DNA from 3 places in the Terrabacter sp. 2YAF2 genome. Region 3 is predicted to be linked to each of the others. Evidence: riboswitches for the same ligand, from Rfam matches in the RefSeq annotation. Region 3 holds a riboswitch; each other region holds the start of a gene.

Region 1 (7,220 bases), on a different contig from region 3:
GGGCGCGGCGGTGGTCGACGGCTCTACGAGGCGCTGCTCGCGCAGCTCAAGGCGCGCGGCTACCGGATGGCCGCCGCCGGCATGACCCAGCCGAACGAGGCGAGCGCACGGCTGCACGCGGCGATGGGTTTCGAGCCGATCGGGACCTACCGCGGCATCGGCTGGAAGTTCGGTGCCGCGCGAGACGTCACGTGGGTCCAGCGACCCCTGGGCGACCCGGTGACCCCGGGGCAGGACCCACCCGAGCCAACCTGACACTCGCGCAAGTCCGCCGGGGTGGACCTGGTGAGCTCGGGAGGGGCCAGATCACCGCATCAAGTCCGCCGGGGTGGACTTGCGCGAGGTCGGGGGGCCAGATCACCGCATCAAGTCCGCCGGGGTGGACTTGCGCGAGGTCGGGGGGCCAGATCGCCGCGCCAAGTCCGCCGGGGCGGAGCTGGCGCGGCGATCCAGGCGGTCTCAGGGGAGGGTGGGGTAGTCCGTGTAGCCCTCGGCGCCGCCGCCGTAGAAGGTCTGCGGGTTCGGCTCGTTGAGCGGGGCTCCCTCGCGCCAGCGGCGGACGAGGTCCGGGTTGGCGAGGAACTCGCGGCCCACCGCCACGACGTCACCGAGGTCGCGCTCGAGGATGTCCTCGACCTCCGCGAGGTTCGTCACCGACGAGAAGCCGGTGTTGAGGATGATCGGCCCGCCGAAGCGCTTGCGCAGGTCGCGGACGATGTCGGACTCCGGGTCGCCGAGGATGCTGAGGTAGGCGAGCCCGAGCGGCGCGATGCCCTCGACGAGGGACTCGTAGGTGGCCGCGGTGTCGGCCTCGTCCTCCTCGAGCACGCCCTGGATGTTGTGGGCGGGCGAGATGCGGATGCCGACCCGGTCGGCGCCGATCGCCTCGGCCACGGCCTTGGTGATCTCGACGACGAGGCGCGCACGGTTCTCCGGCGAGCCGCCGTAGGCGTCGGTGCGCTGGTTGCTCGACGGCGCGAGGAACTGGTGCGGCAGGTAGCCGTTGGCGGCGTGAACCTCGACGCCGTCGAGCCCGGCCGCGACGGCCTGGCGCGCAGCGTGGACGAACTCCGCCACGAGCGCGGGGATCTCGTCGGTCTCGAGGGCGCGCGGGACGGCATACGCCTGCTGACCCTTCGCGGTCACGATCTCGCCCGGCGCGGCGATGGCGCTCGGGGCGACGCTCTCGAGGCCGCCCTTGTTGTCGGGGTGCGCGATGCGACCGGCGTGCATGAGCTGGACGACGACGTGGCCCCCGCCTGCGTGCACGGCGTCCGCGACGAGGCGCCAGCCGGCGACCTGCTCGTCGGAGTGGATGCCGGGGGTGTCGAGGTAGCCCTGGCCAACGGCGCTCGGCTGGGTGCCCTCGGTGATGAGAAGGCCGGCGCTGGCGCGCTGGCCGTAGTACTCGGCGTTGAGCTCGGTCGGCGCCTGGCCCTCGCCCGCGCGGTTGCGCGTCAGCGGTGCCATGACGAAACGCTGGGGGAGGTCCCAGCGGCCGATGCGGATGCTCTCGAAGGCCGTGGACACAGGCCTGCTCCTCACTGTCGGTGACTCTTGGGTGACTCGTTCGGTGGTGGTTGGCCGCAACCACCCGCAGCGGGTGGAGGTTTCAACTACTTGGGCGACAAGGCGCAGAGCCGGAGGAACATTCCCGTTTGTCCAGGGTTGCCGGGGGTTATCGAGGGGTTGGCGGGGGTATGCCGAAGGGGAGGATGCCGAGGCATCCTCCCCTTCGTACGGGCTCAGTCGCGGAGAACTCCGCGGTCACGCCCCGTGGGTCACGGCGCGTAGATGAAGCTCATGCCCCCGCTGAGGGTGACGGTGCGCGTGTCGTAGTTGTAGGCGCCGGCCGTCGCGTTCATCTCGATGATCGTCACCTGGTTGCCGTTGACGGCCGTGACCCAGCCGACGTGCCCCACGCTGGAGGAGCCGGCGACGCCGGGCTGCATGACGATGATCGAACGCGTCCGCGGCATGCTGCCCACGGTGTAGCCCGCGGACCGGGCGCCAGAGGCCCACGCCATCGCGTTGCCGGTCCAGCCACCGGGGTAGTAGCCCTCGGACTGGTACCACTTGTTGAGCGCGCCCCACGTGCACTGGCCCGGGGTGGCCCAGTTGTGCGACGAGCGCATGCCCGACGAGGCGCCGGGGACGGCGGTGTTGCTGCTCGACTTCGTCGACGAGGTGCTCGTCGTGAGCGTCGTACGGGTCAGGTCGCGCGAGGCGCGTGCGGCAGCGGCCTGGCGGGCGGCGGCAGCGGCCTGGCGAGCGGCCGCAGCCTGGGCGGCAGCAGCCTCACGTGCGGCCTTGACCTGGATGTCCTCGATGACCGTCGGCGCCGTCTTGGCGCCACGCTGGGCAGCGACCTGCTGCGCCGCGGGGGCGTAGCCGATCTTCGACAGCGCGGTCGGTGCGGCCGCAGCAGGCGCGTGGGCCGGGCCGACGGCGGCCGGGGCGGCGACCGTCGACAGGGTGTCGGCGCTGGCCGGGTTGGCGAAAGCGGCGACGAGGCCGCCGGCGGCGGCCACGACGGCTCCGGCCTTCATGGCCGGCTGAGCCGACTCACGAGCGAGGAGCCTGAGTTCGTAAAGGGAGTTGTGACGGCCCGGTGCACGGTGGCGGCCGCGGATGTTCTCTGAGTTCACGCTTGATGCCTCTCCGCGCCTACGAAGTTAGCTGTCGGGTTCGGGCGGAAAGGTGCCCGGGCTGCCTCCACCTCACGATCAGGTCGTGCGGCGGTGCGGTCTTCACCCCAAGGACATCCGAAATCGTTGCGTCGGACGTCCGGAGAAACGTGTGGTTCCTCCGCTCCTGTCACAAGGTTTGATCTCCCTCGCCAGGCGGTGACAGGACTAGGCGGTCCACCTCGCGAGAGCCCGACCTGGTGGCCGGGCTCCCGGAAGACTAAACGAGTCGACTGGCAAATGTCACGCCACGGTAACGACGCGGCGCCGGAGAGATCCTTGAATGTCCTCTTTGCAGGTCTTTGCCGCGGCTTTACCCGTCGCTGAATGAGACGTAGGTCACATGTAAACAGGCAACGGGGCGAGGGCCCACTGATACGTCGCTCCGTCCCCGTCCGGCGCATGCCGCCAGATAGGACGTGGCTCTCAGGTGACGGTGGAGAGGTGGCCGAAGACGACGACGTTGTCGCGGTACTCGTTGCGGCTGTCGGTCGGTCCGCCGCAGGTCACGAGACGGATCTCGGCCCGGGTGAAGTCGCCCTTGTAGACGAGCTCGGTCGGGAACTGCGTCTTCTTGAAGGCTGCGACCCGGTCGACCGTGAAGGTCAGGTGCGAGCCGTCGCGGCGGGAGACCTTGACGACGTCGCCCGCCTTGACCCGGCTCAGCTCGTAGAAGATGCCCGGCACCCCCGAAGGCGTGTCGACATGGGCGGCCAGGACGGCGGGTCCGAGCTGGCCCGGGGTGGGCCCGGCGCCGTAGAGCCCGACCTCCTGTGCCGTTCCCGGGACGGAGATCGTCCCGTCCCTCTGGATGCCGAGCGGCACGAAGTGTGTCGAACGCACGCCGATCGACGGGATCTCGATCCCGGTCGGCTCGGAGGCCTCGAGGAAGTTCCCGATGCCGCTGGCCCCACCCCTCGCGGGCGATGACGTACCAGGCACCGAGCGGGGTGCCGCTGGCGCGCCCGGCCCACCGGAACCGGGGGTCGCCGTTGGACCCGCGTCGATGGGGGCGGGAGGTGCGGATGCCGTGGGCACCGCGCTCCTCGCTCCCACCGCTGCGGGCTGCGGCCGACCAGGCGTTCCCCGGAGACCGAGCGTGAGCGCGACGATCCCGACGACGAGCAGGACGGCGGTGACGGCGAGGGCCGCCGCGGCACCGTGGGTGATCCGGTTGGTGATCCGGCCGGTGACGCGGCGACCGCTCGACGACGGCCGCTCGGGCTGGTCAGGCATCGAGCCGGCCCGGTCGCTCAGGCGCGCGTCCGCGCGCGACGGGCGGCGAAGACGCCGGTCCCGGCGGCCGCGAGCAGGGCTGCGCCACCCACGAGCATGAGCGCCTCGTTCTGGCCACCGCTCGTCATGCCGACGCTGTTCATGCCGACGCTGTTCATGCCGCCGCTCTTGAGACCGTCAGCGGCGAGGCCGCCGCCGGTGTGCATGCCGCCCGCGGGCGCGACGCGCAGCGCGCCACACAGGGCCGGGTCGGTGGCCTCGGTGGGGAGCGAGGGCATGAGGTCGCTCTTCGTGTCGCCGGAGTACTTGCCGTCCTTGTTGTAGTCGACGCCGTGGATGACGACGACGGACTCTCCGGCGGAGATCGCCTGGGCGACGTCGCTCGAGACCGCGATGCTCCCACGCTGGTAGGTCAGCTTGCCGCCAGGTGCGGTGTCGAAGCGGTCGATGGCGAGACCCGACTTCGGGCTCGTGTCGCCGGTCTTCGTCAGCGAGACGACGATGTCGCCGTAGGCGGGGCCGCCCTCGGTCGTGTTGAGGTGGCCGTCGCCGTTCTTGTCGTCGGACAGGCCGGGGCACTCGTGACGGGCTGCAGCGGCGAAGTGGATGTGCGCGGCGTGCGGGCTGTCGGCGAGCAGGCCGTTGGCGGCCATCGTCACGGTGATCTGGTTGCCCTTGACCTCGACCATGGCCGTGCCGCTTCCGTTGACGCCACTGCCGGCGACGGGCTTGAGGTTGGCGCTGACGAAGCCGTCGGCCGCGAAGGCAGGGCCGACGCTGAGGGCCAGGGCTGCGGCTGCGACGAAGCTCGCGCCGGCGATCCGAGTGGTGGTGGTGCGCATCTGTTTCCTCCTTGACGAGGAGATGAACCGTCCATTCCTGCTCTGCTTCAGACGGGGGTCGTCGTCGACCGTCTCCGCGCAGGGGTTCGCCACGGCAGGTCTGACTGGATTGGCGTTCCACCGAAATGTTTCGGCGCCGGGGCTCAGCTGTCGGACTGCTCCGACGCGGCAGCGCGACGCTTGAGGCACAACGCGGTGATCTCGGCGATCAGCTCGAGGGGCACCGGACGGTTGATCGGGAATCGCACGGTGTCCTTGGCACGTCGGTAGGGGCCGATGGCCTCCTCGAAGGCCGCGTCACCCGTCGGGACGGGGTAGAGCCCGACGTGGTTCTTCCAGCCGGCGTAGTAGACGAGCGGCTTGCCGTCGACGGTGAAGGTCGCCATCCCGTAGCTGATCTTCTCGCCCGCGTGCGGAGCCGCTTCACGAATGGCGCAGCGAACCCCCTCAAGCTGGGTCCGCGTCTCCTCGGGGTAGGAGGCGATGTAGTCATCGACGGACGCAAATCTCGGGGCCAATCCTGGTCCTCACCTAGTTCCGGACCGGTCTTGGAGGGGTCTAATCCGACTGTATTGGGCCAATGGGACGACCGCAAAAGCAAAGGGCACCAGACGAGTGAACGGTGAGACGACGACGAAATGTGCGGTGACTCGCCAGTCCCAGACATCCCCCAGACGCCCCTCGGACGAGCCTCAGAAATCCTCAGACGTCGACCCACTCCTCGCCGGCCAGGACGCGGCCGACGACACCACCCCGCCGGCGCCCGAGCAGGGTCGCGGTGGTGAAGTCGGCGGCCAGCCCGTCGAAGACGTCGTGGCGGCGCAGCATCGCGTGCTTGCCGCCCTCGACGGTGACGTAGCCGACCCGCTCGGCGGTCCGCGCGAGATCGCGTGCCACGGAGGCCGAGTTCGTCGGGCGGGCGACGCGGTCGTGGTCGCCGTGGACGACGAGGACCCGGCGGCCGGTGAGATCGAGGCGTCCCTCGGTCGGGTAGACCCACGGGTTCAGCGCGACGGCGCTGCGCACGCGCCGCTCCCCGGCGGCGAGCAGGGCCGCGCGTCCGCCGAGCGAGTGCCCGACGAGTCCGACCGGCAGGTCGGGTCCGAAACGGTCCGCGACCTGCTGCAGCGCCCAGCGAACGTCGTCGACGGGAGTGTGGTGCGCGTCCCAGCCGCGCGTCGAGTTGAGCAGCCGCAGGACGGCGAGCTCGCCCTTCGCGGCGCGGGCGATCCGGCTGGCGATCGGCACCATCCGCAGGACCGACAGCTGGGTCGGGCTCACCCGCATCGGGCGGCGGCGCGCCGCTCCGCCGTGGAGCACGAGCGCGATGCCGCGCGGCGCGCTCGGCGCCGCCGTGTCGATGAGCCGCGCGTGCGTCACGTTCCGCTCCGTCCTCCGGGGTGCGATGGGGTATGCCGTGTGCTGGGGTTCGTGGGTCACGTGCGGGGTTCGGAGACCGCGCGTCCACGGCTGGGTGCGCTCACGGCATACCCGATCGGTGTCGCCGGCAGGCGGCTGTCGAGGGTTGCTCAGGGGTTAGCTCAGGGGTTAGCTCAGGGGCTTGCTGACGGGCCAGCTCAGGGGCGCAGGAGCACCTTGATGGCGCGACGCTCGTCCATGGCGCGGTAGCCCTCGGCCACCTGGTCGAGGGGCAGCGTCAGGTCGAAGACCTTGCCGGGGTCGATGCGCCCGTCGAGGACGCGCTCGAGCAGGTCGGGCAGGTAGGTGCGGACGGGCGCCATACCGCCGGCGAGGCCGACGTTGCGGACGAACATCTGGCGTACGGGCAGCTCGACGCCGTGCGGGGCGCCGACGAAACCGACGGTCGAGCCGGGTCGGCCGATGCGGAAGGCGGTCTTCATCGACTGGTCGGTCCCGACGCACTCGAGCACGGAGTCGGCCCCGACCCCGTCCGTGAGCTCGAGGACGGCCTCGACCCCGGCGTCGTCGCGCTCGGCGATGACGTGCGTCGCGCCGAAGTCGCGAGCCAGCGCCTGGCGCGGCTCGTGGCGCGACATCGCGACGATGCGCTCGGCGCCGAGCTCCTTGGCGGCGATGACGCCACAGAGGCCGACGGCGCCGTCACCGATGACGACGGCGGTGCCGCCGGGGCGCACGCGCGAGGAGACGGCGGCGTGCCAGCCGGTCGCCATGACGTCGGCGAGGGTCAGCAGCGACGGGAGGAGGGCGTCGTCGGGCGCGCCGTCGGTCTTGACGAGGCTGCCGTCCGCCTGGTTGACGCGGACGAGCTCGGCCTGGCCGCTCTCGGTCCAACCCTGGTGGTCGCAGACGGACGTCATGCCGGCGCGGCAGTGCGGGCACGTGTTGTCGCAGTGGACGAACGGGATGACGACGAAGTCACCCTTCTTGATGTCGCGCACGTCGCCGCCGATCTCCTCGACGACGCCCACGGCCTCGTGGCCGATCGTCGAGCCGGGCGTGATCGGGTTGGCGC
Region 2 (7,220 bases), on a different contig from region 3:
ACCGCACCCCGCGTCCCCGGCCGCAGACATCGACGGGGCCTTCCAGCCCGTTCTCGTGCCCAAGCGGCTCCAGACGGTTCCCCAGGGCCCCCAGGCGACGGCGCACATCTCACCCGAGACGGGCGATGCGTCCCCCCTTGCGGCGGCCGAGTCTGGGGTTGTGGGCCTGACTTGCAGGCCACACATCACGTCCTTTTGGCGTCGCAGCTGCGCTCACCAGGCAGACCGGCGCCCGACGGACACGAACCTAGGGAGCAACGAATGGACTCCATGACCAACAGCTTCGGGGAGGTCCTCCTCTGGAGTTTCTGGTTCTTCATCTGGATCGCCGCGATCATGGTGTGGTTCCGGTGCATCTTCGACCTCTTCAGCGACTCCGAGCTCAGCGGCTGGGCCAAGGCCGGCTGGTCCATCGTCCTGATCTTCCTGCCCTGGCTCGGCGCCCTCATCTACCTGATCGCCCGCGGCCGGAGCATGACGAAGCGGCAGATGTCCGCCGCGGCCGAGCGGCAGGCCGCGCAGGCCGACTACATCCAGCAGGTAGCGGGGACGACGAGCCACAATCCTGCCTCGCAGATCGCCGACGCCAAGGCCTTGCTCGACTCGGGAACCATCACCCAGTCGGAGTTCGACGGGCTCAAGGCGAAGGCCCTCGCCTGACGCCGTCCGCCCGACCAAAGTTTTCCACGACCGAGAGGAACGCACCATGTCAGACGAAACGCCACTGATCGACACCATCGCGGACATGACCGCCGCATCCGTCGTACGGGCGAACCTCAGCCCCGAGGTGCTCATGCTCGTACGCCTGGCCGCGCTGGCGGCCGTCGACGCCCCCGCCAGTTCGTACGTGCTCAACATCGCGGCGGCCGCCGACACCGAGCTGACGCTGGAGGACGCCCAGAGCGTGCTCGTTGCCGTGGCGCCCATCATCGGCGGCCCCAAGGCCATGTCAGCCGGCGAGAAGATCACCACGACCCTCGGCCTGATGATCGCCACCGCGGTCCAGGCGGAGCTCGAGGCGGAGGCGCAGGCCGGAGGCGCCGCAGACGACACCTGACCGTGGTCCGGCGGCCCCGGCGGCCCGGCGAAGGTCAGACGGTCTGGGTGGCCACCCCGCGCAGGAGCGCGAGGTAGTCCTCGACCGGATGTGCCCCCGACACCGCGGCATACCCGTTGGCGACGACGAACGGTGTCGCCGTGACTCCCATGGACCGCGCCTGCTCCTCGTCGGCCCGCACGTGCTCGGCATACGTCTCGGAGGCGAGGACCGCGGAGACGCGACGCTCGTCGAGTCCGCACTCGGCCGCAAGGCGCTGCAGGACCTCGTGGTCGTCGATGGCGAGGCCCTCGGTGAAGTGGGCCGCGTGGAAGCGCTCGACCGCGGCCGACCGCAGGGCCGGCCCACCCATCTCCCCGGCGAGGGCGCACAGCCGGTGGGCGTCGAAGGTGTTGGCGCGCACCGCGCGGTCCCAGTCGAAGACGAGGTCGTCAGCCTGGGCCACCTCGCTGGCCTTGGCGTTGAGGAGCCGACCGGCGCCCGCGTCACCGTGCTGCATCGACAGGTGCTCGTCCACGGGCACCTGGCCGCCCACCGGCACGTCGGGGTGCAGCTCGAAGGAGCGCAGGCGCACGCTGACGTCGTGCGGTCGCTCGAAGGCTGCGACGGCAGCCTCGACGCGGCGCTTGGCGATCCAGGAGTACGGGCAGGTCAGGTCGCCCCAGAGGTCGAGCTCGATGAGGGTCGTGGACTCGGCAGCAGGCTGGTCGGTCATCGACTCAGTCAACCACGGGCGCCTGCCGGGCCGGGAGATGCGTGATGCCCCCACCGACGTCGGTGGGGGCATCACGTATGCGGCGTGAGAGGTGTCGCTCAGAAGCGGCCGTAGCCCGAGGGCGTGGTCCAGATCGAGTGGTTGCCGACCGTCGTGCCGGAACGCTGGGCGTCGATCAGGCGGCCCGGGCTGACGTAGATGCCCACGTGGTAGGCAGGCGTACCGAAGAACACCAGGTCGCCGGGGCTGGGGCTGCTGACCCGCGTGGCCGCCGACTGCTGGGCCGAGGCCGTGCGCGGGATCGAGATGCCGGCCTGGCGGTAGACGTACGAGGTGAAGCCCGAGCAGTCGAAGCCGGAGGGGGTGGTGCCGCCGTAGACGTAGGGCACACCGAAGAGCGACTGCGCGATGCCGACGATGCCGCTGGCACTCGGGGCAGGTGCCGGGGCGGGGGCCGCAGCCGGAGCGGCGTTGAGCGCGGGGCGCTGGGCCGAGGTGGAGCGCGAGGCGCGCTGCGTGGCGGCCTGACGAGCAGCGGCGGCCTGCGCGGCGGCGGCCTGGTCGGCTGCAGCCTGCTTCGCGGCCTGGGCTGCGGCCAGCTCATCGGCGGCCTTCTGCTGGGCGGCACGCTCGGTCTTGACCTGGATGTCCTCGATCACGAGGGGCTTGACCTGGGCCTGCTTGAGGGCGGGCGCGGCGTAGCCGATCGAGGACAGGGCGTTGCCGGCAGCCGGGGTGCCGACCTGCGGGCCCACTGCGGCGGGCGCGGTGACGCTGCTCGTGCCGTCGGCGGCGTTCGCCGTGCCGGCGAACGAGGCGACGAGGCCACCCGTGGCCGCCACGATCGCGGCGCCCTTCACGGCGGGCTGAGCAGACTCCTTGGCGATCGTCTTGAGCTCTGCGATCGCGTTGAATCGACCGGGGGCGCGATGGCGCCCGGGAACGTTCTGAGCCACGGTTGACCTCTCGACGCCTGCGAGGTGAGCTGTCGGGTTCGGGCTGGAGGTACTGCCCGGCCTTCGCTCGGACCAGGTTCGGTCCACGGAGGGCTTCACCCCAAGGGCGTCTCTCGACGCCCGGAGAAAGTGGTTCCCCCGCTCCTGCCATGCGGTTCGTGCCGAGCCACGTGGTCGATGGCAGGACTAGGCGGTTCGACCCGGGGCACTCGCTCGACGGGGAGAGCAAGTTCGCCCACCGTACCCAAGTCAGTGGGCCTTGTCACCCCGATGCCACGCGGAAGTAAAGGATTTTCAAACACCCGGCCAAGATGTGGCATAACCACACATATCGACCGTGCAATGCCGGGCAAACCCTGACGACTCCCGTTGGTCAGACGGACTGGCAGAAGACGTGGACGGCGACCGTGTAGGGCAGGGAGACGCCCGTGGACGGCTCGCTGCCCTCCCGGACGGCGACGACACGGGCACCGTCGCGCACGACCGCGACCCGGGCGCCGGGCATCACCCCCGCGCTCGTCAGCAGCGCCAGCGCCTCGGGGTCGACCTGCACGGGCTCGCCGATGCGCCGGATCGTCACGACCGCGGGGGCGTCGCCCACCGCCGCGGCCAAGGTGACCAGGCCGGTGAGAAAGTCCGCGTCCTGGCGCACGCCCAGCTCGTCGAGCCCCGGGATGGGGTTGCCGTAGGGCGACTCGAGGCCCTCGCCGATGAGGCCGAGGATCTTGCGCTCGACCTTCTCGGACATGACGTGCTCCCACCGGCAGGCCTCGTCGTGGGCGTACTCCCACTCGAGGCCGATGACGTCGACGAGCAGGCGCTCGGCCAGCCGGTGCTTGCGCATGACACGGGTGGCGAGCAGCCGTCCGTGGTCGGACAGCTCGAGGTGACGGTCGCCCGAGACGGCGACGAGCCCGTCGCGCTCCATGCGGGCCACCGTCTGCGACACGGTGGGGCCCGAGTGGCCGAGACGCTCCGCGATGCGCGCGCGCAGGGGCACGATGCCCTCCTCCTCGAGCTCGAAGATGGTGCGCAGGTACATCTCGGTGGTGTCGATCAGGTCCGTCACGGTCATACCTTCTCAGAGTCGGGGAGCGCTCACGGACCGCTCGTCGCCGGGTCACGATCGCGAACCCGGGTCGGGTCGTGCCGTGGCACCCAGAGGCGCAGCCAGCCGGCCCCGACGACGGCACCCGCACCGAGCACCACGGCGGAGGCACCGAGGGACATGATGGCGCTCAGCCCTGACAACGCCAGCGGGCCCGCGGCCCTTCCCAGGTCGGCGCAGAGGCGCCAGCCGCCGAGGAACTGGGCTCGCCCGTCCGCGGGGGACGCGTCCGCCCCGAGGGTCATGATGAGGCCTGCCCCGAGACCGTTGCCGATGCCGAGCACGGTGGCGGCGGCCGTCACGGCCACGAGGCTCGTCGCCAGCGGCATCAGGGCCATCCCCAGACCGAGCACGAGCATGCTCGGCACGGCAGCGGCCACCCGACCGTGGCGGTCCATGAGCCACCCCGACGGATAGAAGAGCGCCATGTCGATGGCGCCGGCCACGCCGAAGACGAGTGACGTCTGCGCCGGGGAGAAACCGACCGACTCGGCCCACAGCGGGACGAGGGCCTCGCGGATGGCACGCGCGCCGGCCACGCACATGGCTCCGGTGCCCAGCGTCAGCAGGACGTGCCGGTGCTGCAGGAGCACCGACGCCACGCTGCGCGGGGGCCCGCCGCCGGTGAGTAGATGCGCCGACCCGGTGATGTCGGGCGCGAGGAGGACGAGGACGAAGGCGGCGATGCTCGCGACGCCGCCCACGGCATACGCGGACTCCGTGCCCCAGGCGGCGATGACGAGCGAGCCGATGAAGGGTCCGACGAAGTAGCCGATGCGGTGCACCCCGCCGAGGGTCGACAGCGCCCGCGCCCGCATCGCGACCGGGACGGCCTCGGTGAGGTAGGCCTGCCGGGCCAGCCCGAAGAGGGAGCCCGCGAGGCCGATGACGAGGACGCCGACGAAGAGCATGACGAGGCCGCCCGCGAGCGCCGAGACGAGCATGCCGGCCGCCTCGATCACGGCGGCGACGAGCAGCGCGCGGCGCTCACCGATGCGCGCGGCGAGCGCGCCCGAGGGCAAGTCGCCGTGCAGCTGACCCACGCCCATCATCGCGACGAGGAGGGCGGCAACCCCGACCGAGGCGCCGAGCTCGCGCGCCGACACGGCGATGATCGGCGACACCGCCCCCGCGCCCGTCGACCCGAGGAGGGTGGGGCCGTATGCCGACAGCGCGATCGCGCGCAGGCCGCCGGGCTCCTGCACGCCGTCCCCGCGAATCTCGGTCACGCCACAGGACCCTAACGATTGGGTTTCTCCGGTGGCCCGCCCGACCTGCCGACGAAAACATGGGCGGGTGGCGGCGGGCGAGGTGGCGAGTGGAGCGAGCGCGGTGACGCGCTCGCTGTCGATCACGCTCGTCATGCTCGGGTCGGTCGCCCTGTCGCTGGCGGCCGCACTCGGGGCTCCCATGGTGACGGCCGTCATCGGGCTCATCCTCTTCGGGGTCCTGCACAACCTCCTCGAGGTCCGCTACGTCGTCGGGCGCTTCGGGGGGCTCCTGAGCCGTCCCTTCCTCGACCTGCTGGTCGCACTGGTCACGGGCATCGTGGTCTGCCGCCTCCTCGTCGGCGTCGTCGGACGGCCGGCGGTGCTCGCGGAGATCGTTCTCGGCTACGCCGTCCTCCTCGCCGCCGCCCGCCACGTGCTGGTCGGCCGCCGTCTGGTGGCGGCGTGCGTGGTCATCGGTGTCGCGGTTGCTGCGTCGCTGACCTTCCCGGACCACCACGTCGTCGTGCTGGCCCACCTCCACCACGTCGTGCCGCTCTTCTTCCTCTGGGAGTGGTCCCGCCGGATCACCTCGCGCCGGGGACGCCGGGCGTTCCGGGCGGTGCAGGTGCTCTGGGTCGTCGCGATCCCGGCCCTCATCCTGACCGGGCTGATCGACGGGTGGCTGACCGCAGACCCCGGCATGGTGCGCAGCGTCGTCGGCGACGGTGATTCCGTCCTGGCGGCCAGCGCACTGCCCGGCACCGCCTCGACCGTCCTGGGCCTGCGGCTGCTCACCGTCTCCGCCTTCTTGCAGACCATGAGTTACGTCGTCTGGGTGGCCCTCATGCCGCGGGTGGCTCCCGACGCGACGGCTGCCTTCGAGGCGCGCCTGCCGTGGGCGACGGGCCCGCGGGTCTGGGCCGCCGGCTTCGTCGCAGCCGCGGTCTTCGCGGTGCTCTTCGGCCTCTACTTCGCCCAGGGCTGGACGGTGTATGCCGCCCTCTCGAGCTACGCGGCATACCTCGAGCTGCCGGTACTGCTCGCGATGCTCGTCGGGGGCGCGAGCCTGTCCGCGCCCCATCCGGCCGAGGACGAGGGTGAGACAGCCTCGGAGTCGGGCGTGCTGCCCTTCTCGTCCGCCCCGCACCGCGGTCGCGCCGGATCCCGAGGTGGGCGCCTGTCGATCCGGCCTGCGAACAAAGGTCTTGCAGCCTCGTTCGGACCCGACGTACGGTCGTGACATCGAAACCGAAGGGAGGTGATCCGAGAAGTGATTTCTTCCGGAGCGTGTGAGGTGGCCACGCGATAGCCGCGTCCCCATCCACACCCAGGGATGAAGCAGGGCAGTCCGACTCGTCGGGCTGCCCTGTTCCGTCTCCGGGGTGTGGGCGGGACTCAGGGCTGGAGCCGGAGCCTCGTCCACGACCCGGCGTCGGCGAGGTCGCCGTCACCCGTGCGGCGGAAGACGATGCGATCGTGGAGCCGGTTGCGCCGCCCGGCCCAGAACTCGACCTCGTCGCACACGATGCGCCACCCGCCCCAGAAGTCGGGCACCGGGACGTCGTGGTCGCCGCCGGTGTCGGGGAAGCGCTCGAGGACCTCCTGCCACCGGCGCTCCAGCTCGTGCCGGTCGGCGGCGGGACGCGACTGGTCCGAGGCCCAGGCGGAGAGCCTCGAGCCATAGGGCCGGGAGTCGAAGTACGCCTCGACCTCGTCGCGGCCGATGAGCTCGGCGGTGCCGCGGAAGCGGATCGCGCGGTAGAGGGCCGGCCAGGTGAGCGCTGCCGCGACCCGCGGGTTGGCTTGCAGGTGCTGGCTCTTGGCCGAGTCCAGGTTGGTGACGAAACCGGGCCCACGCGGGTCGAGGAAGCGCATCAGGACGGTACGCACGTCCGGTGTCCCGGTCGCGTCGACGGTGGCGACCGAGAGGGCCGCGGGCTCGGGCACGTCGTCGCGGTCCGCGGCCGCCGTGACGGCGGCATCGACCCAGGACCGGACCTGCAGGTAGGGCGAGGCCGCGACATCGGACTCGACGAGACCGTCGCCGGAGTAGTCGACACGACGTACGGCAGCGACGGCCCCGGGGGCGGAGTCGCGAGAAGAGCTGTCCATGACCCCAGACTAGGGTTGGCCCGAGAAGGTCCGCGCGGACGTCAGGCCACGGCGCGCGCGG
Region 3 (7,220 bases):
CGGCGACGTCGACCTCGACGGGGTCGACCCGCGCCTCGTGCCCCTCCTTCGCGCGTCGCTCTCACCGGACCCGAGGTTGCGTCCGCACGCCGACGAGGTGATCGCCGCCCTCGAGCTCTACGCCGCAGGACGGGCCGCGACGGTCCCGACGCCGAGCGGCGGCCTCTGGGACGACGGCCGGTCGGGCGGCCCGGGTGGCTCGGGTGCGGTCCCGGGCGACACCCAGGTCGTCCAGGGCGGCAGCACGGCGGTCATGCCGCCCCTCCCGCCCCCGGCCGGGCCGCCCGTCGCGCTCCCGACGGCGCACCGCGGGGCCGACACGGCGGCGCGGTGGGCCCCGCCCCCGACCGGCCCGCGTGCCCCGGCACCCGACCTCACGGCATACGACCACGGGGACGTCGATGACGGCCCGGGGGGCGGCTACTGGCCCGAGGAGGAGTGGGACGAGGAGGAGCCCGCCCCGCGCGAGGGCGACCCGCGCATCGGCCTGCCGATGCGCACCGGGCTGCTGGCCGCGGTCAGCGCCGCGTGGATCGGTGCCCTCATGGCGTGGCCGGGCATCGCGCTCGTCGCGCTCGTGGCCCTGTCCGCGCTCGCCCGCGCCACCGACCGCTCCGTCACCGCCCTGGTGCTGCGGCGCTACGACTTCGGGCGGCGGCGCAGCGACGTGCCGTTCGCCGTCGTCTCGAGTCCGTGGCACCTCGTCGTCGGCACCATCGCGACCGTGGTGGGGCTGCTGCTGCCCGTCGCCGTGGCGCTGGCCGGTGTGTTCGCCACCGCCCTGCTCCTCGCCGGCACGCAAGGCACGGAGCTCGGCCCCGGCGCACCGATCACCCTCGCCGTCGGCGGCGTCCTGGGCCTGCTCATGCTGTGGTGGGGTCCAGGTGGCGCCTCGCTGCGGCGTGGGTCGCGCTCGATGGTGCGACGCCTCGTGCCCGTCGGCCTGGCGTCTCAGATCGTGGGAGGGCTCTTCGTCGTCCTGGGTCTCGTCGCTGCGCTGGTGGCGTTGCGACACGGCGCGAGCCTCACGTGGAAACCCTTCTCCGGCAGTCCCTTCGGGCCGTGACGACCGGAACGCTGCGAGCCTGAGGCGTTCCGGAGCTGCCTGTGGGGCCCGCCAGGAACCTCTGTGCCACTCCTGTGTCCCCGTAGCGCACCAGGTTCGGCAGCGGCTCCGAAAAAGATCACGGAAGTGTCTCGGCTTGGGTTGTGCGAGGTGACAACGTCACGTACCGTCAGTGCTCGGCGGAACCCGGCCTCGGCCGGAACGGGAACTTCACCACTTGGTTCCCGGCTCGCTTCGTCGCGTCCGGCTCCACACGTACGCTCCCACAACTTCACATGGACACCCATCAAATCCGTTCCCTGAGCGCGCCGAGCCTCGCCAGCCAGGGATGTAGCCCACACCCGTGGGCCGGGCGAGGACGGGGGACCCAGTGTGGCCAGTGAGTGCATGTGTGTCGAAGCACGTGTCAATGAGGACGAGAACTGGCCTGGGGGTGAAGTCGCTTCTGCGACAGGGCACCTGACGCCCCAACCCGACAGCTAACCCCGCAGGCGCGCGTCAGGAAGGAATCACCACCATGCAGTACCTGTCCAAGCATGCTGCTGCCAAGAAGATCTCGGTCAAGCAGCGCATCGCGGGAGTCGGCATTGCCGGAGCGGCCACCATCATCGGCGGCCTGGCCACGGCCGGATCGGCCAAGGCATCCTCGGTCTGGGACGCCGTCGCCGCGTGTGAGTCCAGCGGCAACTGGGCCATCAACACGGGCAACGGCTTCTACGGAGGCCTCCAGTTCACGCCGAGCACGTGGAGCGGCTTCGGCGGCACGGCCTACGCCCCGCGCGCCGACCTCGCCACGCGGGACCAGCAGATCGCGATCGCCCAGCGCGTCCTCGCCACCCAGGGCCCCGGCGCCTGGCCGGTGTGCTCGGTCCGCGCCGGTCTGACGCGTGCCAACGGCGGCGCGACGTCGAGCCAGATCGCGGTCTCGCGTTCCACCACGCGCGCGCCGCTGACGACGACGAAGAAGGTCACGACGTCGACCGTCAAGAAGTCGGTCAGCAAGAAGAAGACGTACGCCGCCGCGCCGGTCGCGAGGAACACGGCCAAGGGCGCCCAGATCACCGTGCACAGCGGTGACACCCTCGGCAAGCTCGCCCAGCGCTACCACGTGGCCGGTGGCTGGCAGGCCCTCTGGAAGGCGAACGGAGCGCGCGTCACCAACCCGAACCTGATCTTCGTGGGTCAGACGCTGCGTCTTCCGTGAGTTTTTGATACAACTGAGCCGGACGGCCCCGCGCCACCAACCCCTGGGTTGCGCGGGGCCGTTCTCTCGTTCCCGGACGGCGAGCCCGTCGCAGGCGCGAAGCGCGTCCGAGGCCCGTCGGTTTGCATGTATGCCGCTGGGCTCGGTTACGCTTTCGCCCGTCCGCGGCGCTCGCGCCCGGGCGTGCTGGCGTGGCGCAATTGGTAGCGCACCTGTCTTGTAAACAGGCGGTTAGGGGTTCGAGTCCCCTCGCCAGCTCCGTGCTCAGATCGAGCAACAGGGCCCCTACCTGCGGTTTCGCGGGCATGGAGGTGGCTTGGGGCTGATCTCGGAGTTGCCCTCTGCGAGTCGGTGTCCATCAGCACCTCGAAACCGAGTCTGTCGCGGGAGACGGCAGATGGGGCGGTGACGTCGCGTCCTTAGTAGAGCCCCAACTCTGTCGCCCGGCGGATGGCGGCGCGGCGGCTGTTGACGCCGAGCTTCTGGTAGATGTGCGCTACGTGCGTCTTGGTGGTGTGCAGCGAGATGAACTCGGCCTCGGCGATCTCGGCGTTGGTGAGGGTGGTTGCGAGGTACTGCAGGATCACGCGTTCGCGGTCGGTGAGGCGCGCACTCGACCCGAGACCGTGGTTCTCGCGCGGCCTCGAAAGGCGCGAGAGCACCTGAGTGAGTGCAGCGTGGTGGCCGGTCCCGTGCCGCAGGTGGGCCCGGAGCAAGTCCACCATCCGGTTGCCCCCGGCGATGAACGGCCCGTAGAGCTGGTCGGGTTCAGCCGCGGCCAGCGCGTGTTCGAGTGAGGCGTGGGCGTCGGCCTGACCCAGCATCGCCCGGGCTTCTGCCTCGATGCAGCGCGACAGGCAGGTGATGTGCACCAACGTGGTGCTGATGGGCACCCGGTCCAGTTCCGCCAGCGCCGCCGCAGGATCCCCCGCGAGCAGCAGGACCTTGGCCCGGTGGGCTTGGGCGAGTCCGTACTCGGGCCCCGCCAGGGCGGACGAGGCGAGCGCGGCTGCCTCGCGCGGCTTGCCCTCGGCGATGAGGGCCAGTCCCTCCAGCCCGTCGAGCATCGACGGCCACCATGGTGGTACCGTCCCGGACCCGGACATCGCCCTGATGGCGGTGATGCTGGCTCGAGCCGCTCTGGCGTCACCAAGCGCCAGGCATGTCGTGACGTGGAAGTTCAGCGTGAGCCCGCGCAGCTCCCTGTCGAAGGGCAGCACCATCGACAGGCTTCGCTCGAGCTGTGACCGGGCTTGGGTCAGGTCACCCCTCCAGTAGTCGAGCCAGCCGAGGTAGGCGACGGCCGGTGCCAGCGTCACGAGGCCGGCCCAGCCTCGTTCGGAGGCCCGCTCCAGCACGTCGACGGCGACGTCGTGGACCTCGGTGAGCCGGCCTTCGGCAATCGCAGGAATGCACGACTCCGCCAGAGCGGTCAGTTCAAGGGCGACCAGCCCGTGGTCGTGCGCGGTCGCGGCCGAGGCCCGCAGCATGTGAAGAGCGAGCTCGAGGTGGCTCTGCAGACGGGCTTCGCCCATGCCGACTACAACCTGCAGGGATGCCGTGATCGTAGGGTCGGGGACACGCTCTGCCCGCGCCAGCTGCTCGAGCAGGGCCTCACCCGTCTCGACGGCGACCCCGAGCCCCTTGTCGTAGCCGGTCAGCACGAGCTCGACGACGGCGGTGCGTTCATCGAGGCGCGCGCTGGCCTCGTCCCGCACAGTGGAGGCCACCTCGTGGGCCGCGGCGACCTCGGCGCGCGCGGCGTCGAACCGCCCTCGACGCACAAGCACCAGCGCCCTGGCCAGGTGTGCGTCGCCGTGGGCGGTCAGGCCGTGTGGATGGTGTTCGATCGCACCCATCACTGCGTCGACCCGACCCTCGAGGAAGAGCTGCAGCCAGTGCTCCGAGAAGATCCGAGCAGCCATCTCGTCGCTGGCGGCTGCCGCGTGCTCGATCGCCGTCGGTACGTCGACGGAGACCCACCACGCGGCAGCGGCGGCGTGCAGCTCGGCAGCGCGCGCGGGCCGATCGCTCGACACACGCCGTTGGACGTGCGAGGCGAAAAGGGGATGCCAGCTGAACCAGGGCTCGTCAGTCGCGGCGGTGCCCCGGGAGAGGAAGATGCCGTCCGAAAGGCACTGCTCGAGCAGCGTCTCCGCGGTCGTCGTTCCCCGGATGCTGTCCAGGAGCGACGGGCAGACCTGTTCGTCCAGGCAGCTGTCGAGGACGAAGTCGCGCAGCTCCTCCGGCAGGGAGGCGAGCACCTCGGTCGCGAGGTAGTCGGCGAGCGCCCAGTCGCGCCGCAGCTGCGACGGCAGGTTGCCAACGCGGTCGCTCTGGCGGGCCGCCAAGATCGCCATCCGTACCCCGGCGGGCCAGCCCACCGTCGCGTCGTGGATGGAGTCGACGGCCTCCTGGCCCAGATCCAGTCCGGACGCCTTGACCGTCAGAGCCGTCTCGTGCGGACTGAACGCGAGCTGGTCATGCGCGAGATAGGAGAGACGCCCGTCGAGCCGGAGGCGCTGCAGTCGCAGGGGCGGCACGACCCGCGCGCCGATGGCGATGCGCATGTCGCCGGGTGCCCAGCGGAGCAGGTGGTCGAGCACGTCCACCGACGCCCTCGATCCGGCGAGGTGGTGTACGTCGTCCAGGACGAGGAGGAGGGGCTCGGCGGTGTCGTAGAGCGCTTCGAGCAGCGCGTCGACGAGGGTGAGCGGTTCGGCGCGCAGCGAGGAGGTGCGCACGGGGGCGATCGCGGTGGTGAGGTCGTCGATCCCGGCGAGGCCGGCGGCCGACATCAGGTCCGACACCAAGCGCACCGGGTCGCGGTCCGAGTCGTCGATGGTCAGCCACAGCGCCGCACCGTGGAGTTGGTGTCGGGCAGCAGCCGCTGCCAACAACGTCGACTTGCCGAACCCCGCCATCCCCGCCAGGACGGTCACCGGCCGAACGTCCAGTACCTGCATGAGGTGTGGACGGTCGATGAGCCCTGCGGAAGTCACGGGCGGGGTCATACGCGCGTGACGTGGACCGACCACGAGTCCCCTTCCTCTCGAGCGGACGTCCCAGTTCGTGCAGGGGCCGGTCCGCCGCCGGGAGAGTCACCCGCAACCCGTCCACGGCGAGACCCTTCCCGCGCCGGGCGTCTAGCCAGGCGCAGCCCTGATCTGCGCCGGCGTACCGATGAGAAGCTGAAACAGCAAGCTGTGGTCATCGCGCCGTCCCCTGGGTCGGTTCGGCACCTCAGGCACCGGTCGCCTCACTGTGCCCGGCGCGGTCGGGTGCCGGCATCCCCCACGGGGGGTGATGGCTCTGACGGGCGGGACTCCGCGTTACGGCGTATCACTCCCGCGGGGTGATGCCGGGCGGTGTACGCCCGGGGAGATTGAGGGCTGTCGGCGTCTCAGGTGCGCCACCGAGACCAGGAGGCCCCGAGATGACCGCAGCCAGCGAGGTGGCCCGTGACCGGCCGGGCCTCCGGGTGGGGTCGACCAGCGAGTTCAGCCTGTTCTTCCGCGTCATTCCAGGCCACGCCGAGGAACTGCGCAAGGCACTGGACGCGCTGATGGACTCCCCGGGCTATCGCCCGGGGGACTACGAGATGGCGATCGCCAACATCCACGAGGCCAGATTCGTGATGTTCGACGATGACACGCGGCTGCTTTTCGCGACAAGCTTCGACGGCTCATGGGACGCCTACATGGAGGACTTCGCGTCTGCTGGACCGCTGAAGCTGTTCGACGCGATCTTCCGCCACACAGAGGGCTACAACGGGCTGCCGGACGTGGCGGCGGTCAAGTCCTTCATCCTGGGCGCCCAGGAGACCGCCGGGGCGTACGCCCGCAACTACCCGGGCACCGTCAAGGAACTCCGGAGGGCGCACCGACTCAGGGTCGCGTTCGAGCAGGTCCTGGATGACCCCGATGCCGAGGCCGCGCTGAGCGACCCGACGCTCAAGCCGTTGCTCGACGAGGCAGCGGACGCGTGAGCCGCTCAGAAGTCGGATAGGGGACTTCGTGTCAGACCACATCTCAGGCCCACGTGCGCTCGCGGACCCAATCGCAGACATCACCGATGTCTACGCGTTTCCGAGTCCTGAGCGCCCAGGCCGCCTCGTGCTGGTCATGAACACGCTGCCGTTCGCGCCCGTGGACGGGCGGTTCTCCGACGGGCTGATCTACCGTTTCCGCCTTCGCCCGGTCGACCTCAACCCCGCCGAGCGCCGCGTCGGAGTGGCCGTGTCGCCTGAGTGGGTCCTGGACTGCGTGTTCGACGACCGTGCCGGGGCCGGCGCTCAGATCGGTCGCCTCGCCCTGCCCGACGGTGGGGTGAGCTCCTTCGAGACACTCGGACACTCCATGGACGACGGGTCCGGGGTGCGGGTCTTCGCCGGGCCTCGGTGGGACCCGTTCATCATGGACGCGCCAGCAGGCCTGCGGACGATTGCCGAGCAGCGACTCTCGTTCACCGACCCCGGGTCGATCTTCATGGACGGCAAGAACGTCCTGGCCCTTGTCATCGAGCTGGACTGCGACAGAGTGCTGGGACACGTCGGGCCGGTCGCCGTGGTCGCCGAGACACGAACCCGCGGCACGCTTTCAGTCCGCATCGAACGGGTCGGCCGGCCCGAGGTCAAGAACCTCCTCCTGGGGCCGAAGCAGTTCGATCAGGTCAACCGTGACTTGGAGATTCGAGACCTTTACAACATGGAGGACGCGTTTCAGCTGGGCAGCTCGTACACCGGTGCCTACCGGGCGCGGCTGCACGCGAACCTCGCCTTCTGGGACAGGCTGGACGGCGTCGCCCAGTGGCCGCTGGACGCCTCCGGTGCGCACCCGCTGACCGAGCTTGTCCTGGCTGACTACCTCGTGGTCGACCCGTCGCGTCCCTACGCGGAGCAAGGCTCCTTCCTCGAGATCGAGCGTGCCGTGATGGCGGGCCACGCGCCGC

What was found. Region 3 has a riboswitch for cyclic di-AMP ahead of AB4030_RS15790 (transglycosylase family protein). Riboswitches for the same ligand answer to the same signal wherever they lie in the genome.
Region 1: linked by a shared signal. The riboswitch ahead of AB4030_RS18305 (CHAP domain-containing protein) and the one ahead of AB4030_RS15790 (transglycosylase family protein) in region 3 are both predicted to bind cyclic di-AMP.
Region 2: linked by a shared signal. The riboswitch ahead of AB4030_RS13625 (C40 family peptidase) and the one ahead of AB4030_RS15790 (transglycosylase family protein) in region 3 are both predicted to bind cyclic di-AMP.

Annotation. Positions count from the first base shown of each region.
Region 1 is NZ_JBFRFG010000020.1:5,308-12,527, reverse strand. It holds gene AB4030_RS18315 (GNAT family N-acetyltransferase) at 1-255, shown strand, start outside; gene AB4030_RS18310 (alkene reductase) at 460-1,530, opposite strand; gene AB4030_RS18305 (CHAP domain-containing protein) at 1,782-2,549, opposite strand; cyclic di-AMP (ydaO/yuaA leader) riboswitch at 2,653-2,839, opposite strand; gene AB4030_RS18300 (sortase domain-containing protein) at 3,114-3,923, opposite strand; gene AB4030_RS18295 (hypothetical protein) at 3,941-4,765, opposite strand; gene AB4030_RS18290 (iron chaperone) at 4,909-5,283, opposite strand; gene AB4030_RS18285 (alpha/beta fold hydrolase) at 5,468-6,145, opposite strand; gene AB4030_RS18280 (zinc-dependent alcohol dehydrogenase family protein) at 6,343-7,220, opposite strand, start outside.
Region 2 is NZ_JBFRFG010000011.1:44,235-51,454, forward strand. It holds gene AB4030_RS13610 (SHOCT domain-containing protein) at 262-660, shown strand; gene AB4030_RS13615 (carboxymuconolactone decarboxylase) at 746-1,057, shown strand; gene AB4030_RS13620 (DsbA family oxidoreductase) at 1,092-1,772, opposite strand; gene AB4030_RS13625 (C40 family peptidase) at 1,871-2,728, opposite strand; cyclic di-AMP (ydaO/yuaA leader) riboswitch at 2,731-2,895, opposite strand; gene AB4030_RS13630 (iron dependent repressor, metal binding and dimerization domain protein) at 3,102-3,797, opposite strand; gene AB4030_RS13635 (MFS transporter) at 3,827-5,065, opposite strand; gene AB4030_RS13640 (hypothetical protein) at 5,133-6,287, shown strand; gene pdxH (pyridoxamine 5'-phosphate oxidase) at 6,443-7,159, opposite strand.
Region 3 is NZ_JBFRFG010000015.1:20,387-27,606, forward strand. It holds gene AB4030_RS15785 (protein kinase domain-containing protein) at 1-1,066, shown strand, start outside; cyclic di-AMP (ydaO/yuaA leader) riboswitch at 1,389-1,577, shown strand; gene AB4030_RS15790 (transglycosylase family protein) at 1,584-2,270, shown strand; tRNA gene AB4030_RS15795 (tRNA-Thr) at 2,456-2,528, shown strand; gene AB4030_RS15800 (LuxR C-terminal-related transcriptional regulator) at 2,690-5,212, opposite strand; gene AB4030_RS15805 (hypothetical protein) at 5,707-6,258, shown strand; gene AB4030_RS15810 (DUF4331 family protein) at 6,287-7,220, shown strand, end outside.